DNA from 3 places in the Virgibacillus salarius genome. Region 3 is predicted to be linked to each of the others. Evidence: riboswitches for the same ligand, from Rfam matches in the RefSeq annotation. Region 3 holds a riboswitch; each other region holds the start of a gene.
What was found. A riboswitch is a leader RNA that binds a small molecule or an ion and turns the genes downstream of it on or off. The one in region 3 is predicted to bind thiamine pyrophosphate.
Positions count from the first base shown of each region.

Region 1: another riboswitch for thiamine pyrophosphate. It lies ahead of ABDZ84_RS19560 (ABC transporter substrate-binding protein); the one in region 3 lies ahead of ABDZ84_RS16875 (lipoate--protein ligase family protein).
Region 2: another riboswitch for thiamine pyrophosphate. It lies ahead of tenA (thiaminase II); the one in region 3 lies ahead of ABDZ84_RS16875 (lipoate--protein ligase family protein).

Region 1 covers NZ_BAAACY010000165.1:9,496-15,394, reverse strand. The annotation lists gene ABDZ84_RS19580 (TatD family hydrolase) at 1-96, opposite strand, end outside; gene ABDZ84_RS19575 (ABC transporter ATP-binding protein) at 89-829, opposite strand; gene ABDZ84_RS19570 (ABC transporter permease) at 822-1,592, opposite strand; gene ABDZ84_RS19565 (thiamine-binding protein) at 1,592-1,882, opposite strand; gene ABDZ84_RS19560 (ABC transporter substrate-binding protein) at 1,886-2,899, opposite strand; TPP riboswitch at 3,215-3,324, opposite strand; gene eno (phosphopyruvate hydratase) at 3,667-4,953, opposite strand; gene gpmI (2,3-bisphosphoglycerate-independent phosphoglycerate mutase) at 4,979-5,899, opposite strand, start outside.
Region 2 covers NZ_BAAACY010000044.1:1,900-7,798, reverse strand. The annotation lists gene ABDZ84_RS06570 (hypothetical protein) at 1-128, opposite strand, end outside; gene ABDZ84_RS06565 (DUF2642 domain-containing protein) at 142-336, opposite strand; TPP riboswitch at 616-727, shown strand; gene thiW (energy coupling factor transporter S component ThiW) at 932-1,429, shown strand; TPP riboswitch at 1,418-1,520, shown strand; gene tenA (thiaminase II) at 1,585-2,271, shown strand; gene thiD (bifunctional hydroxymethylpyrimidine kinase/phosphomethylpyrimidine kinase) at 2,271-3,077, shown strand; gene thiM (hydroxyethylthiazole kinase) at 3,074-3,847, shown strand; gene thiE (thiamine phosphate synthase) at 3,851-4,468, shown strand; gene ABDZ84_RS06535 (hypothetical protein) at 4,810-4,953, opposite strand; gene ABDZ84_RS06530 (MerR family transcriptional regulator) at 5,197-5,899, opposite strand, start outside.
Region 3 covers NZ_BAAACY010000137.1:12,204-18,102, reverse strand. The annotation lists gene hprK (HPr(Ser) kinase/phosphatase) at 1-146, opposite strand, end outside; gene lipA (lipoyl synthase) at 252-1,196, opposite strand; gene ABDZ84_RS16875 (lipoate--protein ligase family protein) at 1,189-2,010, opposite strand; TPP riboswitch at 2,162-2,269, opposite strand; gene ABDZ84_RS16870 (PTS sugar transporter subunit IIB) at 2,563-2,865, opposite strand; gene ABDZ84_RS16865 (PTS lactose/cellobiose transporter subunit IIA) at 2,870-3,199, opposite strand; gene ABDZ84_RS16860 (PTS sugar transporter subunit IIC) at 3,204-4,475, opposite strand; gene ABDZ84_RS16855 (6-phospho-beta-glucosidase) at 4,477-5,793, opposite strand.

The DNA.
Region 1 (5,899 bases), on a different contig from region 3:
AACATGATGCCGTTTCAAAGATTTAATAATTTCTGTTTGTTCCTCCTGTGTATACATATCTAAGTGAATGTGTGCATCAATAATGAAGCTATCCATTTGTAGCCCTCAATTCCTGATATATCCTTTTCTTATACTCTAGAAATGCTTCTGATAAAACTAACGCTTCCTCTCTTGGTCTTGAAAAAGGAATTGTGAATTCTTTTTTTATCGAAGCCGGACGAGCTGACAACACGATCACACGATCAGATAGAAATAATGCTTCTTCTATATTATGCGTTACGAAAAGGATTGATCGTTGATGCTCATTCCACATTGCTAATAACCACTTTTGCATGTCCAAACGGGTAAATTCATCCAATGCGGAAAATGGTTCATCTAAACAAATAACAGGCTGGGGACTTAAAATACTGCGTACAAAAGAAGCGCGCTGCTTCATTCCTCCAGATAATTCATGGGGATATGCATTTTCATATCCTTTTAAGCAAGCTCGTTCTAGCATTCGTTTTGCTTCTAATTCATCTTTTCTACCTGCAATTTCTGCCGCTAAGACAACATTTTGTAAAATCGAACGCCAAGGAAGTAAGGAATCTGATTGAGGCATATAGCTGATGAATCCCCGTTTGCCGATAATCTCTTTTCCATTTAATTTAATCGTACCGGAATTAGGTGAGGTAATCCCTCCAATCAGTCGAAATAACGTGCTCTTCCCACTTCCTGATGGTCCAACAATCGAAACAAACTCTCCGTTTCGCACCGTTAATGAAATACGATTAAGAATAGTAGTTTCCCCATATTTTTTTGTTAGATTTACAAGTTCTAAGTTACTCACTGATCTTCCCTTCTTCCGGTTTCCATTTAATTACTCTTTTTTCAATTAATGAAATACAGCCAAAAAACAATAAACTTAGCAGCACTATAAATAAGATAGCAACAAAGACACGATCTGTTCGGAAAGACGAAGATGCCAAAGTCATATATACTCCAATTCCTTCACTTGCACCAAGCCATTCAGATATCACCGCTCCCATTACGCTATATGTCGCCGATATCTTTAAACCACTAAACAAAGAAGGTAATCCATATGGCCACTCTAGCTTACGAAAGATTTGCCCTTTACTGGCACCTGTCATTTGCATATAGTGTTTCAGTTCTCCACTTGTTTGTCTAAATCCATCTAAAGCTGCTATAGTTATTGGAAAAAAACAAACAAGTGTAATAACAATTAATTTCGGCAATATTCCAAAACCAAACCAAATTACTAATAAGGGAGCTAAAATAATAATAGGTATATTCTGTGATATTATTAATAATGGATAAAAGGCTTCCCTAACTGTCGGAATGAGATGAAGACAAACAGCAACGAGCGTACCTACACTGCTGCCTATCATAAATCCGATAATCGATAGTTGGATAGTCGATTGTAGATGACTAGCATAATTTGGCCAGCCATTGACAGCTTCTTGCCATATTACACTTGGAGCAGGTAGTAGCCAAGCTGGGATCGAAAAAATACGACAAGCTATTTCCCAACTGATAAGGAAAAGGATGAGGACCAGAGCTGGTCGCCATCCCTTTTCTCGCAATCTTCTCATTAGCGATACTTCTCCGTTAATTGTTCCATGGAAGCTCCAGAAGGTTGATAAAGAACCTTCACCTGTGAAATAACATTTTCACAACCAATTTCAGTCATCCTTTTATTCATCTTCTCAATAATTCCAAATAGTTCTGCAAGATCACCTTGCATTGTAGTTTCTAGTGGACTTACCTGATACTTAACTCCGGAATGATCGATAATCTTAATCGCTTCATCCACATACGGAATAACATCTTCACCATTTTTCGTTTTCGGGATAATTTGAATACTAACTAGTGCATCTGCCATCATTTATTCCTCCTTTGTTTCTGGTAAAAACTCATTTGTAAATGCTTTTTCACTATCTAACGGTTTATCTAACAGCTCATTCTCATACATCCAATTGGCGTAATTCTCCCATACCTCTTGCTTTTGTTCCCCCCACTGGTCCGCATCATCTTGATACTTTGACACTAACCAAGCTTGACTTGCTTTTACTAATTCTGCATCCAAATCAGGAACAGCGTTAATTAAGATATCAGCGGCTTCCTCTGGTTGCTCAATTGCTAGATTATAACCTTTAGATACTGCAGCTAAGAATTGCTTAACTGTTTCTGGATCATCTTTGATCATTTTTTCATTGGTAGCTAAAACCGGCGTGTAATAATCTAAATTTGACGAATAATCGGTTAAATACACCATATTAATTTCTTCATCACGGAGCTCTGCCTCTACACCAGTCCAACCATAATAAATCCACGCAAAATCAATATCTCTTTTCACCGCAGTAAAAAAGTCCGTATCGCCCATGTTGATAATATCAACTGATTCTACATTAGCATTTTCCTGCTGCATGAGTGAGGTTAGAACCGCTTTTTCTACTGGAGCTCCCCAGCCACCATATGTTTTATCTTCAAAATCTTTAGGTGTAGTAATCTGTTTATTCTTGGGTGAGGCAAAACCTGAGGTATTATGCTGTATAACAGCAGCAATGGAAACAATCGGTATATCTTGTACACGAGCTTCAGTAATCCCCTCCTGATAACTCACACCAAAATCTGCTTTACCAGATGCAATTAACTGATCTGCTCCCGCTTCACCAGGCATAATTATGTCCACATCAAGGCCTTGCTCTTCAAAATATCCCTTCTCTTTTGCAACATATAATCCTGTATGATTCGTATTTGGTGTCCAATCAAGTACAACAGAGATCTTTTTCTTTTCTGTTGAGTCATTGTTCTGCTGACTTTGTTCTTTCTCTTCTGTACCACATGCCGTTAATATAAGCAGTGTAATCCCTAAACTAAGCAGTAAAAGCTTCTTCAATGTTTTCCTCCTCTTGAATACCTTTCTCATTGTAAGGAACAGCGTATGTATCATCTTGTTTGACTGTAATTCCTTCGCTAAGAATAAAAGCGCAAACACCCGATTAGCAACGCAGCGACGATTCAACGGAGATAAAGGACTCACGGTGAGCTTGCGAGCCGATGATGATTTAGATTAGGGCGATTCATGATGAAGTAGCCTAGTTTCTGGGCGCTGGAGCTGGACGCAGCTCAACACGCAAATTTTATAATTTCTTAGACTATAAAAAATGCCCTAGATGGTTAATCACCATTAGGGCATATACAACTTAATATTTGATGTATCAAACATGTTCCCTACGCTGGTTTAAACCAGATCAGGTTCTAAGAGTCAGTACCTTACGGATACAATCTCAACCAGCAACACTGGTCCCCCTACAACTTTAGTATTCTATTATTAATTCCATAGTAACTATGACATAATTCGTCCATTTAATCAAGTTTAAGAAACTCAAAAAATATAGAAACTTCTATGAACATAGAAGCAACTTCTGCATAAAGTGACACTTTAATCAGTGGGGGTTTTATTTATCCCACATTGATTGTTAGCACCACAGACCTAAAATCCTTTGAACCGACCGGACATTTACCGGCAATCGATCCTCCACTTCCCCATAGTGGTTTTACTTTATTGCTTAAAGTGGATTATTACTGCCAGTTATATGTGTGGGATAAACCTATAAAAAACCTCTTAAAGTATAACCACCATACCTTAAGAGGTTTTCTTCCCTATTTATTTAGGTTATAGAACGCTGTCTTACCAGCATATTCACCCATGCCTGCTAGCTCATCTTCAATGCGAAGCAGTTGATTGTATTTAGCTACACGATCTGTTCGAGAAGGTGCACCTGTTTTGATCTGACCTGCATTAGTCGCTACAGCAATGTCAGCGATCGTTGCATCTTCTGTTTCTCCTGAACGGTGTGAGATAACCGCTGTATAGCCAGCGCGTTTTGCCATTTCGATTGCTTCGAACGTCTCTGTTAATGTACCGATTTGATTAACTTTTACTAAGATAGAGTTTCCAATACCTTGTTCAATACCTTTGGAAAGCTTATTAGTATTTGTTACAAATAAATCATCTCCGACAAGCTGTACTCGTCCACCAAGACGATCTGTTAATACTTTAAATCCATCCCAATCATTTTCATCTAGTCCATCTTCAATGGAGATAATTGGGTATTTGTTGATCATGTCTTCATACCAATCAACCATCTCTTCAGAAGTACGAACAACACCTTCACCTTTTAGATTATATTTACCATCTTCATATATTTCTGAAGCAGCAACATCCATTGCAAGCTTCACTTCTTCTCCTGGCTTGTAACCAGCAGCTTCAATTGCTTCCACAATTGTTTGTAAAGCTTCTTCATTAGAAGCAAGGTTTGGTGCAAATCCGCCTTCGTCACCAACAGCTGTGTTATACCCCTTTGATTTTAATACATTTTTCAATGAATGGAAAATTTCAGCACCCGTACGTAGTGCTTCTTGGAACGTTTCTGCTCCAACTGGCATAACCATAAACTCTTGAATATCTACGTTATTATCGGCATGCTCACCACCATTAAGAATATTCATCATTGGTGTTGGTAGGGTTTTTGCATTAAATCCACCGAGGTAGTTATATAACGGTACTTCAAGATAACTAGCAGCAGCATGTGCTACAGCCATGGATACACCAAGAATTGCGTTAGCACCAAGTTTGCCTTTATTTTCAGTTCCATCTAATTCGATCATTAACGCATCGATGATATTCTGACGAGTAACATCAATCCCAAGTAATTCAGGTGCAATTATTTCATTTACGTTTTGAACTGCTTTTAGAACACCTTTTCCAAGATAACGATCTTTATCACCATCACGTAATTCCACAGCCTCGTATTCACCGGTAGATGCACCGCTTGGCACAAGTGCAGAACCGAAGGCACCTGATTCTGTAAATACTTCCACTTCAACTGTCGGGTTACCGCGTGAGTCTAATACTTCACGTGCATATACATCAGTAATGTATGGCATAATTTTTCTCTCCTTTAATTTCCTTTTATTTAATTAATGATTCGCCAGTCATTTCTTCTGGTTTTTCAATACCTAGTAAATCCAATAAGGTTGGTGATAGATCAGCTAAAATCCCACCATCTCGTAATGTTATATTTTCTTCTGTCACAATTACCGGAACAGGATTTGTCGTATGAGCAGTCATTGGCTTACCTTCAAGCGTAACTACCTCATCAGAATTACCGTGATCAGCAGTAATAATGGCATTCCCGCCAAGCTCTTTAATTTTATCAACAATTTTCCCTAGACATTCATCAACTACTTCAATTGCTTTAATAGTCGGCTGTAATTTACCAGAATGTCCAACCATGTCCGGGTTAGCAAAGTTCAAGATAATTGCATTGTGTTCACCAGCATCAAGTTCTTTGAGCAACGCGTCCGTCACTCCATAAGCACTCATTTCTGGTTTTAAATCATATGTTGCAACCTTTGGCGAATCAATCAATACACGTTTTTCACCATCAAATTCTTTCTCACGACCACCACTCATAAAGAAAGTGACATGTGGATATTTTTCTGTCTCAGCAATACGTAATTGCTTCAAATTATGCTGAGATAATACTTCGCCAACTGTATTATCTAGGTTAACAGGTTCGTAAGCAACATAGCCATCGACTGTTTCACTAAAATTCGTTAACATTACAAAGTCCAAATTTTTTGGCACGTGCTCACCACGATCAAAATCACGAAAATCTTCATTTGCAAAGGTACGTGAAATCTGAATAGCGCGATCTGGACGGAAGTTATAAAAGATTATAGAATCTCCATCTTTAATTTTCCCAACTGCTTCACCGTTTTCATCTGTGATGACAGATGGAATAACAAACTCATCGTAAATTTCATTTGCATATGAATCGTCAACAACCTCTATTGGGTCTTGATATGCTGGTCCTTCTCCATATACCAT
Region 2 (5,899 bases), on a different contig from region 3:
TCAATAACAAGTACTAATTGTGATGTCACGTTCGAAAGAATACCTTCTATTAAATTACTATCTGTAGCTACTTCAACATTAGAACCTACACGTGTATTCAATTCAGCAGAAAAAGTATATAAAAACATCGTTATTCCTCCTTTATAATTCAGTAATCAACTCAATTTTATTTATTCGAATCAATGTTTGTTCTCCTGTATTTTCAATTAAGACAACATAGTCAGATCTAACCTTCAAAAGAGTCCCTGTTACTGTTCCAAAAGGAGTAGTGATCTCTATCTGTTCGTTCACCAAACTCTGAAGTAATTCTCTAATCGTAGAGGGAGTGCTTACCATTTTATCTTCACCCTTTCTTTAATATATCTCTATTTACCCTATGCTAAATTCATCTTGTCGTAAGGGCATTTATTTCCAAATAACATAAATTCAACAAATATCATATAACTATAAATAAAACTTAATAGACTGCTATCTTTAAGTGATATTAAAATTACGCGTTTATAAAAATAACTCTGTAGGTTAATACGCTATATTCTTTTTCCCATGACAAATAACAATATATTTGTTATGCTTGATTCAGTTAGTTGCTGAAAGCATAATTAAATTCACAAGTTACTTAACTACTAGGGGTGCCCAATATGTGGGCTGAGAGGAAACACGTGACGTTTCTAACTCTTATGGACCTGATCTGGTTAATACCAGCGGAGGGAAGTAGTAGACGCAACGTCTTTCTATTTTCTTACACAAAGCCAGGTCCATGGAGGATCTGGTTTTTTTCATAAGAACAGAGTGGATGTATATTATGCTTTGCTGTCTACCTTTAGCATCCATAGCTACTGGGGAGAGGCGTGTAGGACGTAAGCTATACCGCATATTGTCGGTAATTCCTATTGTTGTCCTATGCTCACTTTTTATAGAAAGGAGGGAATAAGTGAGAAGAACGCACGTATTAACATTGATGGCAATTTTCGTAGCAATTGGAACATTAGGAGCACAATTCTTATGGTTTCCTGCTGGAATTGCTAAAGCGTATCCAGTGCAGCACGCAGTAAATGTAATGGCGGCAGTAATACTGGGACCTGGTCCAGCCGTAGTCATAGCTTTTATGATTGGAATTTTACGAAATATGCTGGGGATTGGTACATTACTTGCTTTTCCGGGAGCAATGGTTGGTGCTTTCCTTGCTGGGCTTTTTTATCAGTGGTTTGGTAGAAAGCTGTGGGCTGTGATCGGAGAAAGCATTGGTACTGGTATTATCGGATCATTCATAGCGGTTCCATTTGCTAAATTGTTTATGGACAGTGCTGCTGGCGCTTTCATTTTCATGCCATCGTTTTTGGTAAGTAGCATAACTGGCGCATTTATTGGCTGGTTCATTTTATTACGAGTAAAGCAAGAAGATACGATACGCGTACAAGGAAACTACTAGGGGCGCTTTGTTGCTGAGATAAGGACTTTTCCTTTGTCCCTTTGAACCTGATCTGGATAATACCAGCGCAGGAAAGTAGTGGGGAACATATTATTATCCTCTATTTATCTACTTTTACACCTCTAGTGGCTTCCCATAATAGAAGGAGGCTAAATATGAATTTCACTGATCAATTAAGAGAAGAAAACAATGATATTTTCCAGCTTATTTTTAATCATCCCTTTGTTCAGGGGATAGGGACTGGCGAGATTTCTAAAGATGCGCTCGCACATTATATTAAAGCGGACTTTGAATACTTAAATGCCTTTATGCAAATTTATGGAATAGCGCTATCCAAATCAAAGAAACGTGATGATATTGCTTATTTCTTTGATCAAATAAATTTTATATTAAACGATGAAATCCACCCACATCATAACTTCTGCAATCATATCGGTGTGGACTATGCGTCCTTACAAGGACACCCTTTGCCACCTACTGCAGATCATTACATTAAACATATGATGTATCATGCACAAATGGGAACGTCTAGTGAGATACTAGGAGCTCTACTTCCATGCCCTTGGACATACTTAGAAATTGGTAGGGAATTAATGGAGCAGTATAATCCTAATAAAGATCACCCTTTTTACGATTGGATTAGTTTCTATGCAAGTGGTGATGTAGATAATACCACCTTTGAATTGAGAAAACGGTTGGATATACTTGCAGAAAATGCTGCCAAGGATGAAAAAGATCTCATTAGAGAAGCTTTTCGAAAAAGCTGCCAGCTGGAGCTTAAATTCTGGGAAATGGCCTACACATGTGAATCATGGCCAAACGCAGAAAAGGTGAACAGCTAATGGCTAGCATACCTTGCGCGCTGACTATTGCTGGAACAGATCCGAGTGGCGGTGCTGGCATACAGGCAGACCTAAAAACATTTCAAGAACTAACCGTATATGGAATGTCTGTAATCACCTCTGTTGTGGCACAAAATACAACCGGTGTGCAAAACGTACACCATCTACCTGTTACGATGATAAATGAGCAACTAAACTCAGTTATATCAGATATGCCTGTGCATAGCATAAAAACAGGTATGATTGCGAACAAAGATATGATGCAGGTTATTGCAGAGCACTTGTCCAAATCAGTTGTGAACTATGTCATGGACCCTGTCATGGTTGCAACTAGTGGCGATCCATTAATATCGGAAGATGCTCGATCGTTTCTCAAACAGCAGCTATTACCATTAGCGACTGTAGTTACTCCTAATATTCCTGAAGCACAGTATATTACAGGACAATCTATTGATAATACAAGTGATTTGCAAGAAGCGGCTTTCGAGATCGTCAAAAGCTTTGGAGCACGCGCAGCACTTGTTAAAGGTGGCCACCTGCAAGGTAAAGCCGTCGACTATTTATATGATGGGAATAAGCTTTACACGTTCGAAGCAGAGCGGTTTCAAACAAAGAATACACATGGTACAGGTTGTACGTATTCAGCGGCAATTACTGCTCATCTAAGTAAAGGTCTACCACTTTACGAAGCTGTAAAGCAGGCGAAACAGTATGTAACAGCTGCTATTCAATACTCCTTTTCACTTGGTGCCGGTAACGGACCTACAAATCATTGGGCGGTACGCAAAGAAAGGGTGGAACAATGACACAATCCATTATTCAAGCAGTTAGAGAACAAAAACCATTGATCCATAACTTAACCAATGAAGTAGTCATGAATTTTACAGCTAATGGTCTGTTAGCCTTTGGTGGAGCACCGATAATGGCAAAAGCAGAACAAGAGGCTAAAGAAATGGCTACCGCTGCGAATGGTGTACTTATTAATATTGGTACAACAACTTTAAACGAGCTATCAGCTATGAAACTAGCAGGAATAGCCGCAAATAAAAAAGGTATCCCTGTCGTACTTGACCCAGTTGGCGTAGCGGCTACAACCTTTCGCCAAGAAGCTGTAAAGCATTTGCTACACGAAGTACAGTTTACCGCAATCAAAGGTAATGCTGGTGAAATGGCACAGCTTGTGGAGATCCCTTGGAAAACAAAAGGTGTTGAGTCAATTGGGGACGGTAATCTAGAAGAAATTGCCGTTAAAGTTGCCAAAGCCTATCATACAACTGCTGTAGTTACTGGTGAGACGGATGTAATTTACAGTGAAGGGAAAATAATTCACAACACGACTGGTCATGTATGGCTAGAAAAAATTACTGGTGCAGGCTGCTTATTAGGAGCTATTCTAACTGCATGCTTAACAACTAATCATGCTCTAGAAGCTAAGGCATTGGCAGCAGTACAGTTTTATGGACTTGCTGCTGAACACGCGGCTTCTCAAGAATATGTGCTTGGTCCTGGAAGCTTCTTACCAGCATTTATAGACGCCCTTTCCAAAGACTTAGATCAATTGAAAGGAGTTAATTAATCTTTGCAGCTAAAGGATGCTCTAAGAAAATACTTTATTATGGGTAGTCAGAACTGCCATAACGATCCAAAGCATATTTTGGAACAAGCAGTAAAAGCTGGTATAACAGCATTTCAATTTAGAGAAAAAGGAAACGGGTCATTAACTGGTTATAAAAAATTTATTTTAGGAAAACAACTTCGGAATATCTGTCAAAACTATCGTATACCTTTCTTCGTTAACGATGACATAGAACTTGCTGAAATATTAGATGCAGATGGTATCCATGTTGGTCAGGATGATGTATCTGCTCTGGAATTACGTAGGCGTTTTCCAAATAAATGGGTCGGCCTTTCTGTATCAAATAAAACAGAATTAGTAAATAGTCCCATTTCCTCTGTTGACTATTTAGGAGTGGGGCCAATATTTTCTACTACAACAAAAGAGGATGCTAAATCAGCGATTGGACCGAATTGGATAAAAGATATCAAACAAGCTTATCCCTCCCTGCCAATTGTGGGTATAGGTGGTATCACTACAGACAATGCAGCTTCTGTTATCCAAGCGGGAGCGGATGGGGTTGCGATCATATCCGCTATAACCCTTGCAGAAGATATTAATAAAGCTGTTCTACAATTATAGTAGTAACAATCTATATTCAAAGAGTGCAGAAATAGCACACAAAACAATTAAAGCTGTGCCCAATAAAAAACAATCGGCACAGCTTTTTTTACGCTTGCTTTTTCGTCAATCCTGCGACTCTTTATACGAATAAAAGCAAAGCGCCCAATTAGAAACGTAGCGACTGGAGCGAGAGAAAGAATCATGGTGAGCTTCCGAGCCAATAATGACTTAGATTAGAGCGATTCGTGAAGTCGCATCGTTTCTGGTCGCTGAAGCTGGCCGCGGCTCAACACGCCCATATTTATCCACTTGAATAAAAAGAACCCGTAGCTCCAAGCTACAGGCTCATCAACATAAATCTATAGTTCATATCGCTTACAATGGTGTTTACTCCCCGCTTTACACCCATTCACACCGGAATCTGGTGACACTGCTGCCGATGCTGAAATAGACGAGAAAAGAAGCATGGTAAGAATGGAACTACCCAGCAATAACTTTTTCATTGTTTTATCACTACTCCTTTTATAATAATCTATCTACATTTTACTATACACTGTCACTCTCTAATTGTATATAAAAATCAGAATTTTGGTAATATAGTAGCAATCCTATTACATAAAGTAGCCTTTAGAACTACCATAACGACTGAAGGGAATAAGCACATAGCTCTATAGATAATAAACTGTTCGTAAAAACTTCAGCATGATTAACCGAAAAGAGACTGAAGCATTCCTGCCTCCTTCTATTTATTGAAGATTATCAGCATAGGCAGTCATCGCATCTCGCATGAATACAGCTAAACCATTACCATATTGATCGATATTTTTTGTGAAACGTTCATCATCTACATATAGTTGGCCTAGTCCTTTAAAAGCTTCTAGTGAATACGTTCCTATACGATTTAAGAATTGATACCATTCAGCAATTCGTTCTTGAGCAATTTCAGAGGCAGGATCTTCATGACGAACTTCGGCTAATTTACGATAAATCGCATGGAACGTTTCCTCAAACTCTTTTTTTTCAGCTTTTGTGAAGCTATTAAGTTTTGCATTCGATTTATTAACTGCTTTATCCCCCCAACGCTCTCGCGCTTCCTGTTCATAAGGATTATGACTAAAGTCAAATCCGGCAAATTTTTCTTGATTACTCATTACAATCTCTCCTTTTTTATACTTTAATGTTTTATCAATCGTTCCAATCATTGTATTGATTCGCCTCCTTTTATCAAGCAGCATTTTGCGATGCATCTCTAAGGCCTCAGCTTGATTAAAAGAAGGGCTGTCAATAATTTCTTTAATTTTCTTCAAAGAAAAATCAAGTTCCTTAAAAAATAAAATCTGCTGCAAACGTTCTAGATCATTCTCTGAATAAATGCGATATCCTGATTCGGTTGTTTGTTCGGGAGTCAATAGCCCAATTTCATCATAATGATGTAGTGTGCGCACACTA
Region 3 (5,899 bases):
ATCGGAAAGAAATCAAAGTATCCAATAAACTCCAATCCAGGCCGATGCGTTCTAGCTTTTGTTATCGTTCGGTTCAATTGGTCCTCTCCTGCCAATACTTCCAAACTAAATTGCTTTGCTAGTTGCTTTATTGTTACAGCATTCATCTGTATACGCTCCATTTCTATTCACTTCATAGGTCTGAATCTCTTGACTATTCTTATTACGAAAAACAGATATAAGAAGTTTCATGATAACGTATCATGATGAAGTTAAAAAGTGAAGTCGACTTCCTTATTTTCCTGTTTCTCATAGCCCTTCATATAATTAATTCGACGCTGTGCAGAAGCTTGTGTTACTTGCTCATCTGCATGATAGGAAGAACGAACTAATGGACCTGCCTCACAATGCCTGAAGCCTTTATTAATAGCTATTTCCTTCAGCTCTTTAAACTCATCAGGATGATAATAACGCTCTACATTTAAATGTTTTTTAGTTGGTTGTAAGTATTGACCAATTGTTACAATGTCTACCTGATGTGCTAACAGATCATCCATCGCTTGAATAATCTCCTCTTTTTCTTCTCCTAAACCTACCATAATACTAGATTTTGTTGGTGTGTTTGGAGCAATTTCTTTTACCCGTTGAAGTAGCTGCAAGGAACGGTCATACATCGCTCTGGCACGTACACGTTTTGTTAATCTCCTTACCGTTTCAATATTATGGTTAAAAATATCTGGAGCACTATCCATAAGTGTATGCAGACTATCATAGTCACCCTTCATATCAGAAGGTAGAATTTCGATAGTACAGCCAGGATTTTTTCTTCGTACTGCTCGAACAGTTTCAGCAAAAACGGCAGCACCACCATCATTTAAGTCATCGCGAGCAACTGCTGTTACAACAACATGTCTAAGCCCCATTACAACAACAGAATCCGCAACTCTTTCTGGCTCTCCCCAATCCAGTTCATTTGGCAGTCCAGTCTTTACAGCACAAAAACGGCATCCTCGTGTACATGTATCTCCAAGAATCATAAAGGTAGCTGTTTTTCTTTCACTCCAACATTCATGAATATTCGGGCAACGTGCCTCTTCACATACAGTGTTTAAGCGATTATCACGCATTAGTTTTTTTAGTCCTCTGTATGATTTATTCGTATTTAACTTTGTTTTTAACCATTCAGGCTTTCGAATATACGTCTGATCTTTAGGCATGGGTGACCGCTCCTTTTCTCGTGTTCTCATCAGAATAGTTTGTTTCAGCAAGTTTATATACTTCATCCCATTGACTTTTCGTTAATGAAAAAGGCTCTAGCTTAATGTTTAGTCCTTTCGAGAACCCCTCCATAAAAGCAGGTTTAATTGTTTCGTACGAATGCGCTTGATTTGTTAACTGATTAATTGTTGTTGCTTTTTTCCAAAAGCCTTGTTTTTTTCTTTCTTTCAATTTGTCTGAAGGAAATAAAAATAGATCGAATAGCAAATCAATGTTCATGGTTATCGGTATCGATCCATGCTGAAGCAGTACCCCTTTTTTTCTAGTTTGTGCATTTCCTGAGAGTTTTTTACCATCTGCAACCATTTCATAAAAAGCAGGCCGCTCGAAGCAAATACTACTTCTCTCCTTGGAAAATGATTCAGCGTAGGTTGCTTCTATTCCTAAGTTTTGATAACCTTTTAGAATTCCTTTCGACAAATCATAATAAGCTTGGCGAATCGAAGAAGCTATCATAGGATGATCCTCAGAAATAACAATACTGTATGTTAATTCATCATCATGCAATACCGCACTTCCACCTGTCATTCTGCGTACAAACTGACATTGATGTTTTTGTACACCTTCTAAGTCAATTTTTCCATCTACTTTTTGAAAATGACCAATCGAAAGTGTCGGTTTCATCCATCGATAAAACCGTAATGTCGGCGGTATTTTCCCTTCATAATGCCAATGAAGCAAGGCTTCATCTAATGCCATATTAATGGAAGCATCATGTGGTACATTTTCTAAAAATCCCCATTGTTCATGCATGAAAATCGCCTCCCAATAAGAAATCGACTTCCAGCACATAGAAAGAGCTATCGAGATCAAAACTAGACTGACTACCTGCAAAACAGAGAACGATTTGCTATACATTAAATTAAAAACTGCATTCCTTGTGAATGCAGTCAACATTTATGTAGCCTTGGTGACCACACTTTCCCACGCAGGCATTATCCTGTTCGGGTACAGAGGGTCAAAACGAATACGTCTTTCTCAGCTATTCCAAATAGCTCCCCTAGTGCTGTAACATTTCCTATTAAATTTTCTAACAAAAACAGCTTAACAAGATTGGTATAAATTGTAAAGGTCTAAATAAGAAAACTCTGATAGCTCACCTTTAACAGACTAATAAATCCCTTTAAAACGCTATACGACCAAACAACATGAATGTCGCCTAGTTCTGGGGGCTGGGGCTGGACGCGGCCCAAAACGCGCCTTTTCCACATTGGCAAATTTTACTATTTCCTAGACGATAAAAAAATAGCTGCGCTGTAATCCATCGTTTCAGAAAACAGGCAGCTATTCCTTTCATGTATGAAATTATTTTGCAAGCTCTACTGCCTGATCTAAAACTTTATCACCTTGTATCATGCCGTATGCCATTTGATCGATTACATCGACGGCAATGCCATGTGGTTCAACCTGTTCTTTAATTTTCTTTTCTAAATAGCGAACCTGTGGACCAATTAATACAACGTCTAGATTATCTAATTCATTTTTTAACTGTGATTCAGCAACTGCATTTATTTCTGCATCTAGCTTCCGCTCCTCAGCTGCCTGCTTCATTTTTTTAACAAGCATAGACGTTGACATCCCCGCTGAACAAACTAGTATAATTTTCATTTTATTATCCCTCCAATGTTTGTATTTTCTCATACATGTCTATCATTTCAACCGCTAAGTCTTTCACTGTCATAGCCGTCATTAGATGATCCTGCGCATGGATCAATATTACGGATAAATCCGTTTGTTTTCCATCTGCTTCTTCCTGTAAGAGTTTTGTTTGCATATGGTGTGCGTCATTAAATTCTTTATCAGCCGCTTCAATCTTTTGACGTGCCTCGTTGAACTGGTATGCCTTTGCATGAGAAATTGCTTCCATCGCATGTGACCTTGCATTTCCAGCATGTAAAATAATTTGGAAAGATAACATTTGAACATCCTCTGTTGTTTCCATTGTATTAACCCTCTTTTCGTTGTCTTAGTGTTCTAACTCCTGCCATTATAAACGGTATATACATAAGTACAGCAAGCGTTAAATTAAATACCTGTAAAGCAATTCCACGCCAGCTTCCTCCAGTTACTAAGTAACCGCTTAAAATTGGTGGCGTTGTCCACGGCAAGATCGCCACTGTTCTTGGAACTAGCCCAGTCGCCAATGCTATATATGACGTAACAGTTAACGTAACCGGTATCAAAATAAAAGGAATTAACATTGCAGGATTCAAAACAATTGGCAAACCAAATATTACTGGCTCGTTAATGTTAAATAACCCTGCTGGTGCAGATAACTTTGCCACTTGACGATAAGGGTGATTCTTTTCTCTACGGATGACAATAAAGATAGCAATTAATAAGGCAATTGTGGTACCAGATCCACCCATGAACACGAATGAGTCAAGGAATGGCTTTGTTACAATATTTGGTACTTCAAATGCGGACATTCCACTCTTAAATAGATCTAAATTTTGTTCAATTAATGGTAAATATAATGGTTCAATAACGGATCCAATAATATTCGTACCATGTAAACCAAAGAACCATAGTAAATGATTGAGGAATGAGACAACCATTGCTGCAGGCAGCGTATTCCCTAACCCCTGTAATGGTTCTTGAATAACATTAAAAATAACCTCAAACACGCTTTGCTCTGCAAATACATTCATCAATGCTTGGAAGAAACCAAGAATGATGAGTATAATTACTGCAGGAATTAAAGCTTTAAAAGAACGAGTTACTCCTTCAGGAACACCTTCTGGCATTTTAATTGTCATTTTTGATTTTATTAAGATTCTGAATAATTCCGTTAATACTAATGCAAGAATAATTCCGACGAATAACCCTTGTGTCCCCAACCATGCTGCATTCAAGCCACCATCCTCAGTCCATGGGACGAGCATAATGAAGCCCCCAGCAGATATTAGACCTGCTGATAAGCCATCAACATCATAGGACTTAGCTAAATTATAAGCGATAGAAAACGAAACTAAAAGTCCCAATACAGCAAAGGTTCCATTCCAAATACTTCCCCCAACTGCCTGCCAATTACCGTCTCCAAAAATACCATTCATCCATTCTACGAAATTGAAACTTCCAAATGGCGGAAAGTTATTAATCAGGATTGCTAATGAACCAACAATAATTAAAGGCATAATCGCAACGAATCCATCACGCACTGCTACTAGATGACGTTGTGATCCAATACGACCAGCAATTTCAATGAACTTATTCATTCTAATTCCCCCTTGATTTAAATTGTGGTAAATATGATTTATGTGCTTCTAATAACTCATCAAGCACAACCTTACTACCTTTTTCATTTGCAAGAAGTGGATTCATAACCATTGCTGTATATGCATCGTTGTAATCTCCAGATATACTTGCCCGAATCACTAACTCTTCAAATGCCTTCATTTGATAAATATGGCCTTTCACTGTATGTGGCAATGCACCTACAGAAATCGGTTTTGGACCATTATTTGTAATCATGCAGTTTACTTCAATAACTGCATCTTCAGGCAGATCTGGAATAGCCCCATTATTAATCGTATTTACAGTCTGAACATCCTGTTTGTTGTTATATATAGAGTCCATCAAACTGCAAGCGACGTCACTGTAAAAAGCACCACCACGTTCTTCTAGTTCCTTAGGTTTTTCATATAATGATGGATTACTATAGATGTTAAATAAAGATGTTTCCAAATTTTGCACAACCTCAGCCCTAGTACCATTTTCCTTAAATGCTTTCACATCTTTTTCCAAAACCTCTTTCGTTTGGAAATAATACTGATGATATGGATTAGGAAGAAGTCCAGTTGCTTCAATGAATGTCTTCGACCAGCCTAAATTAACAATGTTTGCAGGTGAGTAATCTAAATCGCCGCTTAACTTCTCCAAAACTTCTTTGGTACGATCTATTCCATTGACATATACCTTCTTACCGAAAACAAAATGGTTCATCCCAATAAATTCAATTAATACGTCATTTGGATCGGCATCCAATATTTCTGCTGTTGAATGACGCATATTGTATGGAATATTACAAACACCAATAACCTTCTTATGTGGTGAATGTTTCAATAATGCCTCTGTAACGATTCCAGCAGGATTTGTAAAGTTTATAATCCACGCATTGGGACAAATTTCATGAACATCTTTTGCCAAATCCAATAATACTGGTATGGTACGAAAGGCCTTAAATATTCCTCCAGCCCCATTTGTTTCCTGACCAATAAATCCGTGACTTAATGGGATTCGTTCATCCTTTGAACGAGCAGCTAAACCTCCTACTCTTATCTGTGTTGAAACAAAGTCAGCTTGTTTAAGTGCTTCTCTACGATCTAATGTCCACGATAGATTAATAGGTTTATTGGATTTTTCTATCATGCGTTGTGCCAGATTACCGATAATCTCGAGTTTTTCCTTCCCAGCTTCAATATCAACTAGAACAATATCTGTAACAGGGAATGAATCATGGCGACGAATTATCCCTTCAATAATCTCAGGTGTATAACTCGATCCACCACCAACTACTACAAGTTTTACTGTCATTTGTATAAACTCCTTTGATGAATTTTGAAAACGCTTTTAATTATAATGAAAAATTAAGCGTCTTCTGGAATGATCCAAAAAACTCTAAACTTCTTCCTTAACTATT